2 linked regions of the Natranaeroarchaeum aerophilus genome follow. Each later gene encodes a partner of the first gene's protein in a complex. Links are inferred from orthologs where the notes say so. Each region holds a gene or a part of one and is shown in the gene's direction. Other genes may lie near its edges.

Region 1 (6,135 bases):
TTCAGCGCTCCAGCCACGACTGACGCGTCACTCACCGGAGCGGCAAGGCCCTCGTACAGGTCGACATACTCCTCGATCGACGGGAGCGGAAACGGCTCGTAGCCGTGGATCCGGTCCCGGTCGGCCTCGTGACAGAGCACCAGCGCGTCCGGCATCGCACCGTGGAGAATGCCACAGGTGACCGCCGAGTAGGCGGGGTGGACGATGCTGCCCTGCCCCTCGACGAACAGGTACTCGTAGTCGTCTCCTTTCTTTCGGATCATCGCCTCGACCGCGCCAGCGGTGAAGTCACTCACCACGCGGTCGATCGGCGTCCCCCACCCCTCGATCATAATCCCGGTCTGACCGGTGGGGATCACGGCGGCCTCGTGTCCGGCCGCCTTCGCGGCCCGCGCGAGTTCCATCGTCGTCGTCATCTTGCCGACCGAGCAGTCGGTGCCGACGGTCAGGATCACTTCGGCGTCGACCGCACCTGCAAGGCCCTCGCTTACAGAGAGATCGTCAGGTGGTCGCCGGACGTCCCGCAGCTCGCAGTCATTTTCGGCGGCGAGACTGACGAACTCCTCATCGTCGTTGAGAAAATAATGCAGTCCGGCGATCACGTCACAGCCCCGTGAGAGTGCAGCAAGGACATCCGGCCGCCAGGACTCGTCAAAGCCGCCGCCGATCGGTGCGATACCGATCAGGAGGGCGTCGACCGGCTCCGGCACCTCGCCGAAGCCAGCGACGACGGGTGCATCCTGAACACCGGGGACGTGATCGGTGACTCGCGAGCCCGCATGGTCCCTGTCGATGACGGAGACGACATCGTAGTCGGCGTATCTGAGGACTCCTACGGCAGTCTTTGCCCGGTCGGGGAACTTCCCGTGGGCAAGTACGGCGACGCGCATAGCCATGTCATCGCAGACTGGGAACTTAAGAACTGCCGCTCAGTTTCCGACCGGACCGTGATACTCCGGCTGGCGGACGTACAGCGCGACGTAGCCGCCCAGGAACGTCGCTCCGGCCGCGATCCCGTAGACGGCGAGCTGGCTCTCGGTCACCGCACTCGTCGCGACAACCCCGAGAACGCCCACGAGGACCGCACCGATGGCGATGACGACCATGTCGCTCATCGTCTCGCCCGTTGAGTGATCCGCGAGATACTGCTCCCGATCGAACGTCTCACCTGCGCCGTACAGCAGGAGGATCGGCATCGCGAGGCCAAGCCCGGCGGCGACCGCTTCCGGGCCGTCGATTACGAGACCCACGACGGCCGTATTTGCACCGGCGAGCAACGCGCCGAGCAGGATGCCAACCCAGGGGTGGATTCCAGCGTCGCTCATACAGGGCGCACGTCGGATGCTCCCTTAGATGTGCTGGTTGATCGTTGCTGGCGACGGAGGCCCTTGACTTCGAATATTGAAGTATTATACTACAGTAATTGAAGCTAATACTTCGAAACCTGTAGTTTTGTCGGAACGGGCAATTCCCTATCCAAAGTAGTATTTCTCAATCAGCCCAATACAAACCATTATCTCTGCCGAGTCCTTACAGGTGATATGAACATGAACGTTGGCTCGATGGATCGGCAGGTCAGAACGGGCGTCGGTGCGATCACTGGACTTCTCTCAATCGCGATCCTCGGTGGCGTCCTCGCCCTTCCGGAAACGCTCGCAGCGGTACTCGGCATCGTCGCGATTGTAATGCTCGGAACGGCGGCAACGGGAACCTGCGGGCTCTATTCGGTGCTCGGCGTCGACACGTGCTCGCTGGACTCGGACGCCGCGAAGTAGCCGTAGGAAACAACTCGTTACGAGCTTCGTCAGTACTTCACACACCGCGCGCTGACGAAACGCCGGCACTTCGCTACGCTCGTGCCGAGCTTCGGTAGCGCCTCGCACACTCGGCGCTGACGAAACACCATAACTTCGCTTCGCTCGTTATGAGCCTCGTGGCGGCTTCACACGGTTCGCCGCCACGAAACAGCACCCTTTTCACCCCGCTAACGATATGAGAGGGTAATGGGTAGACGAAAGAAGATCGTCGAGGAGTGCGAGCGACTGATGGACGAGCCGGAGAACATCCGGAACATCGCCATCGCCGCACACGTCGACCACGGCAAGACGACACTGACGGACAACCTGCTGGCCGGTGCCGGGATGATCTCCCAGGACACCGCAGGCGAGCAGCTCGCGATGGACACGGAAGAGGACGAACAGGAACGTGGGATCACCATCGACGCGGCAAACGTGTCGATGACCCACGAGTACGAGGACACCAACCACCTCATCAACCTGATCGACACGCCGGGCCACGTCGACTTCGGTGGCGACGTGACCCGAGCGATGCGCGCCGTCGACGGTGCGCTCGTTGTCGTCGACGCCGTCGAAGGGGCGATGCCCCAGACCGAGACGGTGCTCCGGCAGGCCCTTCGAGAGGGTGTCAAGCCGACGCTGTTCATCAACAAGGTCGACCGCCTCATCTCCGAACTGCAGGAAGGTCCCGAGGAGATGCAACAGCGTCTCATGGCGGTCATCCGCGACGTCAACGAGCTGATCGAGGGGATGACCGAGGAGATGGACGACATCGACGACTGGACGGTCTCCGTCGAGGAGGGTACCGTCGGCTTCGGATCCGCCCTGTACAAGTGGGGCGTCTCGATGCCGTCGATGCAGCGCACCGGCATGGACTTCGGCGACATTATCGACCTCGAACGCGCCGACAAGCGCCAGGAGCTCCACGAGCGTACGCCGCTCTCGGACGTCGTGCTCGACATGGTCTGTGAGCACTTCCCGAACCCCGTCGACGCGCAGCCCCGCCGTATTCCGCGGGTCTGGCGTGGCGACGCCGAGTCCGAGCTCGCGGGCGACATGCGCCTGGTCAACGAGGAAGGCGAAGTCGTCCTGATGGTCACCGACATCGGTGTCGACCCGCACGCAGGCGAGATCGCCGCCGGTCGTGTCTTCTCCGGAACGCTGGAGAAGGGCCAGGACCTCTACGTCTCCGGGACCGCCGGGACGAACCGCGTCCAGAGCGTCGGTATCTACATGGGTGGCGAACGCGAGGAAGTGGACCGTGTTCCCGCAGGGAACATCGCGGCAGTCACCGGCCTGGCCGACGCCATCGCCGGTTCGACCGTTTCCTCCGTCGAGATGACGCCGTTCGAGTCGATCGAGCACATCTCCGAGCCCGTCATCACGAAAGCCGTCGAGGCCAAGAACATGGACGACCTGCCGAAGCTCATCGAGACGCTTCGACAGGTCTCCAAAGAGGACCCGACGATCCAGATCGAGATCAACGAGGACACCGGCGAGCACCTGATCTCCGGACAGGGTGAGCTTCACCTCGAAGTCATCGGTCAGCGGATCGAGCGCAACCAGGGCATCCCGATCAACACCGGTGAACCGATCGTCGTCTTCCGCGAGATGCCCCAGAGCGAGAGCCGCGAGGTCGAGGGGATCTCGCCAAACCGCCACAACCGTTTCTACATCTCCGTTCACCCGCTCGACAAGGATATCGTCGATGTGATCAAGAAAGGCGAGGCCTCGATGGACATGCCCGAGCAGGAGCGACGTGAAGCGTTCCAAGAAGCGGGTATGGACAAGGATACCAGCCAGAACATCGAGACCATCCACGGCACGAACGTGCTGATCGACGACACGAAAGGTATCCAGCACCTGAACGAGACGATGGAGCTGTTCATCGAGGGCCTCGAAGACGCGCTGAACGACGGTCCGCTGGCCGCCGAGCCGGTCCAGGGATCGCTCATCCGCCTCCACGACGCGCGTCTCCACGAGGACACCATCCACCGCGGTCCGGCACAGGTCATCCCCGCAGTGCGCAACGCCGTCCATAACGCGCTGATCGACGCCGACATCAAGCTGCTCGAACCCATCCAGGACGTCCGAATCGACGTTCCGAACGACTACATGGGCTCGGCATCCGGCGAGATCCAGGGCCGTCGTGGCCGCGTCGACGACATGTACCAGGAAGGCGATCTGATGGTCGTCGAAGGCGTCGCGCCGGTCGAAGAGATGATCGGATTCGCCAGCGACATCCGCTCGGCGACCGAGGGTCGTGCCTCCTGGAACACCGAGAACGCCGGCTTCCAGGTCATGGCCGACAACCTCCAGCGCGAGCAGATCATGGAGATCCGCGAACGCAAGGGAATGAAGCTCGAACTGCCACAGGCCGTCGACTACCTCTAATCCGGCTTCTCTTCTCTCCGTTCTCTATATCAGACGCAAAGCGTTTGCTCAGTCTCGACCAGCCCACTTCCGTCCTCACTACGTTCGCCAGTGAGTGAACTCATCGACCCTCCCAGAACCTGCGATTCTGCTCAGTCCCGGTCGTTCGATTGCCCGCCGTCGGCCGCGACGACAGGATTGATCGCTCGACGGCTGGTGGCTGAGGTCGTGGCACGGAGTCGACGAGCGAGAAAGAAGAGCCCGAAATATACGACTGTCGTGACGAAGAGTCCACCAGCAACGCCGAGTTCGGGACTGATACTCGCTCCGAGTGCCCCACCGGTGAACAGACCCAGTAGAACGGCCCTGGCGGCGAACTGCCACGGAGCGAGGATTCGGTATCGGGACGTGATCGAGTTTGCGGACGCAGTCATTGATTGCTAATTTATACATGCAGATTATTAGTTCTTGCTACTATTGCCGCGTGAATTATCAAGTTCAGGCAGTCCTACACAGGCAAGAACCGATCGTACAACCCGTCGATTCGCTCGTTGATCCGTTCGCCATCGCCCGACCCCCACGGGTTTCGTGAGAAGTAGAAAGTGGCCGCGATGAGCATCCCCAGCGACTGGGCGAGACCGGGAACCACCGGTGCGGTAACTGCGATCGTTACTGCAGACAGGACAACTGCGATCAGTGCATCGAACAGGCGACGGTAGACGGACATGGCCCGAGTTTGGCCCGCCGAGCGCAAAAACTCGCCGACTCCGTGCGAACGCCACACAGTCCGGAATGATGGTACTCTTATACCTCCTTCCCCTCAGGGACGGATATGATTGATCGATACGCACGACCTGTCGTCGGGGTGGTCAACGATGAGTGACGACGCCGCAGACGAGGACGCCGAGACGGACGGCGGCCAGTCCGTGCAGGCGTACACCGTCCGTCTCGAACTCGTCGACGAGCCGGGGGAACTGCTGAACGCGCTCCAGCCGATCTCCGATCACGGCGCAAATCTCCTTTCGATCTTCCACGAGCGGGGCAACGTCACGCCGCGCGGGCATATCCCCGTGGAAGTCGATATAGAGTGCCCACCCGACCGGTTCGAGACCATCGTCGAAGCGCTTCGCGATGCGGGCATCAACGTCATTCAGGCCGGTGCGGAACGGTACAGCGAGGAGCTGACCGTGATCCTCGTCGGGCACCTGATCGACACCGATCTCTCCGATAGCCTGCGGAAGTTCCAGACGACCTCACGGGCGGAAGTCGTCGACGTCTCGCTGTCAGCCCCCGAGGGAACGGAAGGAGTCTCCAGCGCACGGCTTCGGCTCGCAACGGAGGCGGATCGCGCCGACGAGGTGCTGGCAACAGTTCGGGATATCGCCGAGGAGAAGGATATCCACGTCATCGAGCCCCAGATCGCGGGTGGTTCGGCATGAAACTCGCCGTGCTGGGTGCCGGTGCTGTCGGGCGCTCGGTCGTCGAACTCGCCGGGCAGTACGGTCACGACGTGATCGCGCTGGCCGACTCCAGCAGCGGCGTCGTCGACGCCGAGGGCATCGAGGTTGAGGGCGTTCTCGAACGGAAAGATCAGGAGGGAACGGTTGGCGATGGGACCCCCGAGGACGTCCTCGCCGCCGAGTACGACGTACTGGTCGAGGCGACCCCCACGACGCTGGGCGACGCCCAGCCCGGATTCAGTCACGTCGAGACGGCGCTCTCCCGGGACCGTCACGTCGTGCTGGCGAACAAGGGGCCTGTCGCCGAACGCTACGCCGAGCTAATGGCGCTAGCCGACGAGAGCGCGGGCGACGTGCTTTTCGAGGCGACCGTCGGTGGCGCTATCCCCATCCTCTCGACGATCGACGACTTCGGGCCGGACCAGATCACCGCCGCTCGCGGCGTCCTGAATGGCACGGCGAACTTCATTCTCTCGCGGATGGCCGCCGACGGGCTCGACTACGAG
Region 2 (4,440 bases), on another replicon or contig:
ACACAGCGAAGAATGGGTTCGCGGGCCGCATCGTCGACGTCGAGGAGCACCGCGACGTCTTTTGCGATCGCCTCGACGCTCCCACTCGCTCCGTCGAGCGGTGTATCGACCCACTCACCGGTGGCTGCTTCCCGTGTCCGTACATGCATATCCTGACCCTGGGTCGTGTAAACGATACTGTTCCCGATGATCGGATCACCGAAGATCTGATTCTCCGCTTCCCAGAGGCCCGTCAGTTCGTCGACCGGACCCGGTGCGTCCGCCCGTCGCGTGTTTTCGGCATCGAACCCGTGGGTTGGCCATGCTCCCTCGATCCGTGCATCGGCTCGTTCGGCAGCCGGTTCCGGCGCATCTTCCCATACCCCAAAGGCGTCTGTACAGCCTGCGGTAGGGACTGTGGCAGCTGTGCCGAGACCCATCAGATATTCACGACGGCGCATCTGTAGTTAATCTTATACCAAATCATTTGAATCTGCTGTCTGACTCGTACAATGCGCCAAGCCGTGAGACTGGCCGCCATCGAGGAAGTCGACGTGATCGCTGAACTGGACGAACTCGGCGTGAGCAGTGCTGTCCGGGGGAGTCTCGTAGTACCGGTCGGAACACGCCGGGCTACAGGCCCCCGTGCATATGCTTCTGGTCGTTGCAGCGTAGCCCACGATGTCCAGAGAAATCGAGTTCGAGCGGGACACGAGCCGGGACGAGGTCGCCAATCAGCTGGAAGCGTTCGCCGAACGTCTGCGCGGGGACGAGCCGATTCGGATCACCATCGAGGAGCGATCGTTCACCGTCGATCCGCCCGAAACCGTCGAGTTCGAGATCGAAGTCGATGACGAGGGAGAGACGATCGGCGAGGACGTCGAACGAAGTATCGAACTGGAAATCGAGTGGGAGACAAGAGAAGGTGAAGAAGAGTTACCGGAGTAGTCCGTATAGAGACGTCCTGTCCCGTCTCAGTCGCTTCCGTAACGACGAGTTTAAGTGTCGCATGGGACTCGGTACGAGTGAGACAGGCTATGCCTGTTTCACTGACCCGTAGGAGCATACCCTGCGTACTACGGAGGTGAACGATGGCAGATCAGGAACTAGAGCAAGCAGTGTCGCGCGCACTCGAGGACGCCCCGGAGCGGAATTTCCGTGAAACGGTCGACCTCGCAGTCAATCTGCGCGATCTTGACCTTAACGAACCGTCGAATCGTGTCGACGAGTCCGTGGTCCTGCCCAGCGGAACTGGCCAGGAGACGCGGATCGTTGTAATCGCCGAGGGCGAAACGGGCCTTCGAGCAGAGGACGTCGCCGACGACGTACTGGATGGTGACGACCTCGCCGATCTGGGAGACGACGACGACGCGGCGAAGGATCTCGCCGAGGAGACCGACTTCTTCATCGCGGAGGAATCCAGGATGCAGGACGTCGGTCGCTATCTCGGTACGATTCTCGGGCCTCGCGGTAAGATGCCCGAGCCGCTGTCGCCAGACGACGACGTCGTCGAAGTCGTCAACCGGATGAAAAACACGGTGCAGATCCGTAGCGGTGACCGACGCACGTTCCACACGCGCGTCGGTGCCGAGGACATGGGCGCAGAGGAGATCGCCGACAACATCGACGTGATCCTCCGCCGTCTCCACGCGGATCTCGAGAAAGGCCCGCTCAACCTGGACTCCGTCTACGTGAAGACGACGATGGGTCCGTCCGTCGAGGTGGCCTGATATGAGCGCCGAAGCAGAACGAAAAACCGAGAACCTACCCGAGTGGAAACAGGTAGAAGTCGACGCGCTCGTCGAGGTCATCGAGAGCTACGACAGCGTCGGCGTCGTCAACATCGCGGGGATCCCCTCGCGACAGCTTCAGGACATGCGTCGTGACCTGCACGGGAGCGCCGAACTGCGCGTCAGCCGGAACACGCTGCTCGCGCGAGCGCTCGACGAGGTCGGCGACGGCATCGAGGAGCTGACCGACCACATCGAGGGGCAGGTCGGCCTGATCGGGACCAACGACAACCCGTTCGGGCTGTACCAGCAACTCGAAGAGTCGAAGACGCCCGCACCGATCGGTGCTGGCGAGATCGCGCCGAACGATATCGTCATCCCCGAGGGTGACACCGGTGTCGATCCGGGGCCGTTCGTCGGCGACCTGCAGACGGTCGGCGCGTCGGCACGAATCCAGGACGGTTCGATCAAGGTCACCGAGGACTCCACAGTGCTCGAAGCCGGAGAGGAAGTCTCCGCGGACCTTTCGAACGTCCTCAACGAGCTGGGTATCGAACCCAAGGAAGTCGGACTCGACCTGCGCTCGGTGTTCTCCGAGGGCGTCATGTTCGCGCCGGAAGACCTCGACATCGACGTCGAGCAGTACCGCGCGGACGTCGAGACGGCTGCCGCTCGTGCACGGAACCTCGCACTCAACGCCGAGTACCCCACCTCGACCACTGCGCCGACGCTCATCGCGAAGGCGACTGGCGAGGCAAAGAGTCTGGGTATTCAGGCGTCGATCGAGAGCCCCGACCTCGCTGGCGATCTCGTGAGCAAGGCCGACGGGCAGGTCCGTGCGCTCGCCGCGCAGATCGACGACACGGAAGCGCTCCCCGAGGAACTGCAGGACGTCGAAGCGCCTGCCCCAGCCGAGGAGGAGACTGAGGAATCGGACGACGAAGAAACCGCGGACGAGACCGAGGACGCAGACGAAGATGCCGCCGACGACGATGACGACGACGGCGACGACGATGCTGCGGCCGGTCTCGGCGATATGTTTGGGTAACCAACAATGGAATACGTTTACGCAGCACTCATCCTGAACGAGACGGGCGAAGAGATCAACGAAGACAACCTTACCGGCGTCCTCGAGGCCGCTGGCGTCGATGTGGAGGAATCCCGAGTCAAGGCGCTTGTCGCCGCGCTCGAAGACGTCGACATCGACGAGGCAGTCGCCGATGCCGCAGCCGTCCCCGCCGGGGGCGCAGCGGCAGGCGGTGCCGCGGCGGGAGCCGCCGACGAGGCAGCCGACGATGAGGCCGACGAGGCCGAGGAAGGCGAAGAAGACCTTCCGGACACGACCGACGATGACGACGACGAGGACGACGACGCCGACGGCGAGGGCCTCGGCGAGCTGTTCGGTTAAATCCGTCGCCAAACCGACTCCATTTTTTGACGTCACGGTTCGTAGCCCCGGCTCTATCGGGCTATACCCGGATCACTCGCGCCGCCGATACACTCTGACATCTGACACCCATAGATTCAGTTTTCTGTACGGGAACTGACTAGTCGAACGATGACCGACCCCGAGCCGGAGCAGGAGGGCGAAGAGCGAGACTCACAGGAACAGCGGGATAGCCGACTCGGCTGGGCCCTAGACAAGTTGCTCGATCTCCTGGGACTGATCTGACCGCCCTTCGAATATGCTCACAATCTTGTATATAGTTGGTTCGGACAGCCACGAGATACGCACGAATCCGGGGGATTGAAGGCCGCCGCGGGCGGTCGTACAGATAATGACGGAGATCATCGACGGAAACGCGGTGGCCGACGAGATACGGGCCGAGCTATCCGAGAGCATCGACGCGCTCGCCGACGCGGACGTCACGCCGGGGCTGGCGACCGTGCTCATGAGCGACGACGGCGCGAGCGACACCTACGTCTCGATGAAACAGCGCGCCTGTGAGGAGGTCGGCATCAACGGCATCCACGTCGAAATCGAGGCCGACGCGCCGGCCCAGGAGCTGTACGACACTATTGACGAACTGAACGACGATCCCGAGGTCCACGGCATCCTCGTCCAGATGCCGGTGGCCGACCACGTCGACGAGCGCGAAGTGATCAACCGGATCGACCCCGCCAAGGACGTCGACGGCTTCCATCCCGAGAACGTCGGCAAACTCGTCGCTGGCTACCCGCGATTCAAGCCCTGCACGCCCCACGGCGTCCAGAAGCTGCTCGAATCCGCGGACGTCGATCCGGAAGGGAAAGACGTCGTGATCGTCGGGCGCTCGAACATCGTCGGAAAGCCACTCGCCAACCTGCTGATCCAGAAGACCGATGGCGGCAACGCCACGGTGACGGTCTGTCACTCCCGGACCGACGATCTGGCGGCGAAGACCCGCGAGGCCGACATCGTCGTCGCCGCCTGTGGCGTCCCCGAACTCGTCGACGGCGAGATGCTTTCGGAGGGAACGGTCGTCATCGACGTTGGTGTCAACCGCGTGGATGCGGATACCGAGAAAGGCTACGAGCTCGTCGGCGACGTCGAGTTCGAGAGCGCGAAGGGGAAAGCGAGCGCGATTACTCCGGTTCCGGGCGGCGTCGGCCCGATGACGATCGCGATGTTGCTGTACAACACGACCAAGGCGGCAGGTCTCTCGGAGGGCGTCGACGTCGAGTTACCCTAATACTCCGCTACTGCTGACTTACGCCGTTCTCGTCGACCATCTGTCCGCGATGACGAGTA

Evidence for each region. The genes of interacting proteins can lie anywhere in the genome.
Region 2: the proteins of AArcSt11_RS03015 (region 1) and rpl12p are in contact, whole or in part, in a crystal structure (PDB 5H7L), measured with the Pyrococcus horikoshii proteins. The link is inferred for Natranaeroarchaeum aerophilus from one-to-one orthologs. Residues at the interface, in WP_048053510.1 of Pyrococcus horikoshii: Pro161, Met164, Met165, Phe168, Ser169, Ile172, Val195, Glu196, Phe202, Leu211, Ser212, Val213, Met216, Lys222, Phe223, Asn224; in WP_010886059.1 of Pyrococcus horikoshii: Leu100, Ala101, Gly102, Leu103, Ser104, Ala105, Leu106, Phe107, Gly108.

What each region holds. Positions count from the first base shown.
Region 1 is NZ_JAKRVY010000001.1:591,881-598,015, reverse strand. The notes cover bases 1,638-4,596. They hold AArcSt11_RS03015 (elongation factor EF-2), read left to right. Parts: upstream 1,638-2,003; coding sequence 2,004-4,190; downstream 4,191-4,596. Other genes in these bases: AArcSt11_RS03010 (hypothetical protein), read right to left, coding at 4,322-4,596; AArcSt11_RS03020 (YgaP family membrane protein), read left to right, coding at 1,638-1,775. In the rest of the region: AArcSt11_RS03030 (N-acetyltransferase DgcN family protein), read right to left, coding at 1-890; AArcSt11_RS03025 (hypothetical protein), read right to left, coding at 930-1,325; more of AArcSt11_RS03020, read left to right, coding at 1,542-1,637; more of AArcSt11_RS03010, read right to left, coding at 4,597-4,603; AArcSt11_RS03005 (hypothetical protein), read right to left, coding at 4,678-4,896; AArcSt11_RS03000 (amino acid-binding protein), read left to right, coding at 5,045-5,608; AArcSt11_RS02995 (homoserine dehydrogenase), read left to right, coding at 5,605-6,135. UniProt on the Methanocaldococcus jannaschii protein: Catalyzes the GTP-dependent ribosomal translocation step during translation elongation.
Region 2 is NZ_JAKRVY010000002.1:441,040-445,479, forward strand. Bases 1,589-4,440 are described here. They hold rpl12p (50S ribosomal protein P1), read left to right. Parts: upstream 1,589-2,763; coding sequence 2,764-3,117; downstream 3,118-4,440. Other genes in these bases: AArcSt11_RS06710 (50S ribosomal protein L1), read left to right, coding at 1,589-1,709; AArcSt11_RS06715 (50S ribosomal protein L10), read left to right, coding at 1,711-2,757; AArcSt11_RS06725 (bifunctional methylenetetrahydrofolate dehydrogenase/methenyltetrahydrofolate cyclohydrolase), read left to right, coding at 3,488-4,381; AArcSt11_RS06730 (hypothetical protein), read right to left, coding at 4,400-4,440. Outside these bases: AArcSt11_RS06700 (outer membrane protein assembly factor BamB family protein), read right to left, coding at 1-440; AArcSt11_RS06705 (amphi-Trp domain-containing protein), read left to right, coding at 661-927; more of AArcSt11_RS06710, read left to right, coding at 1,071-1,588. UniProt on the Methanocaldococcus jannaschii protein: Forms part of the ribosomal stalk, playing a central role in the interaction of the ribosome with GTP-bound translation factors.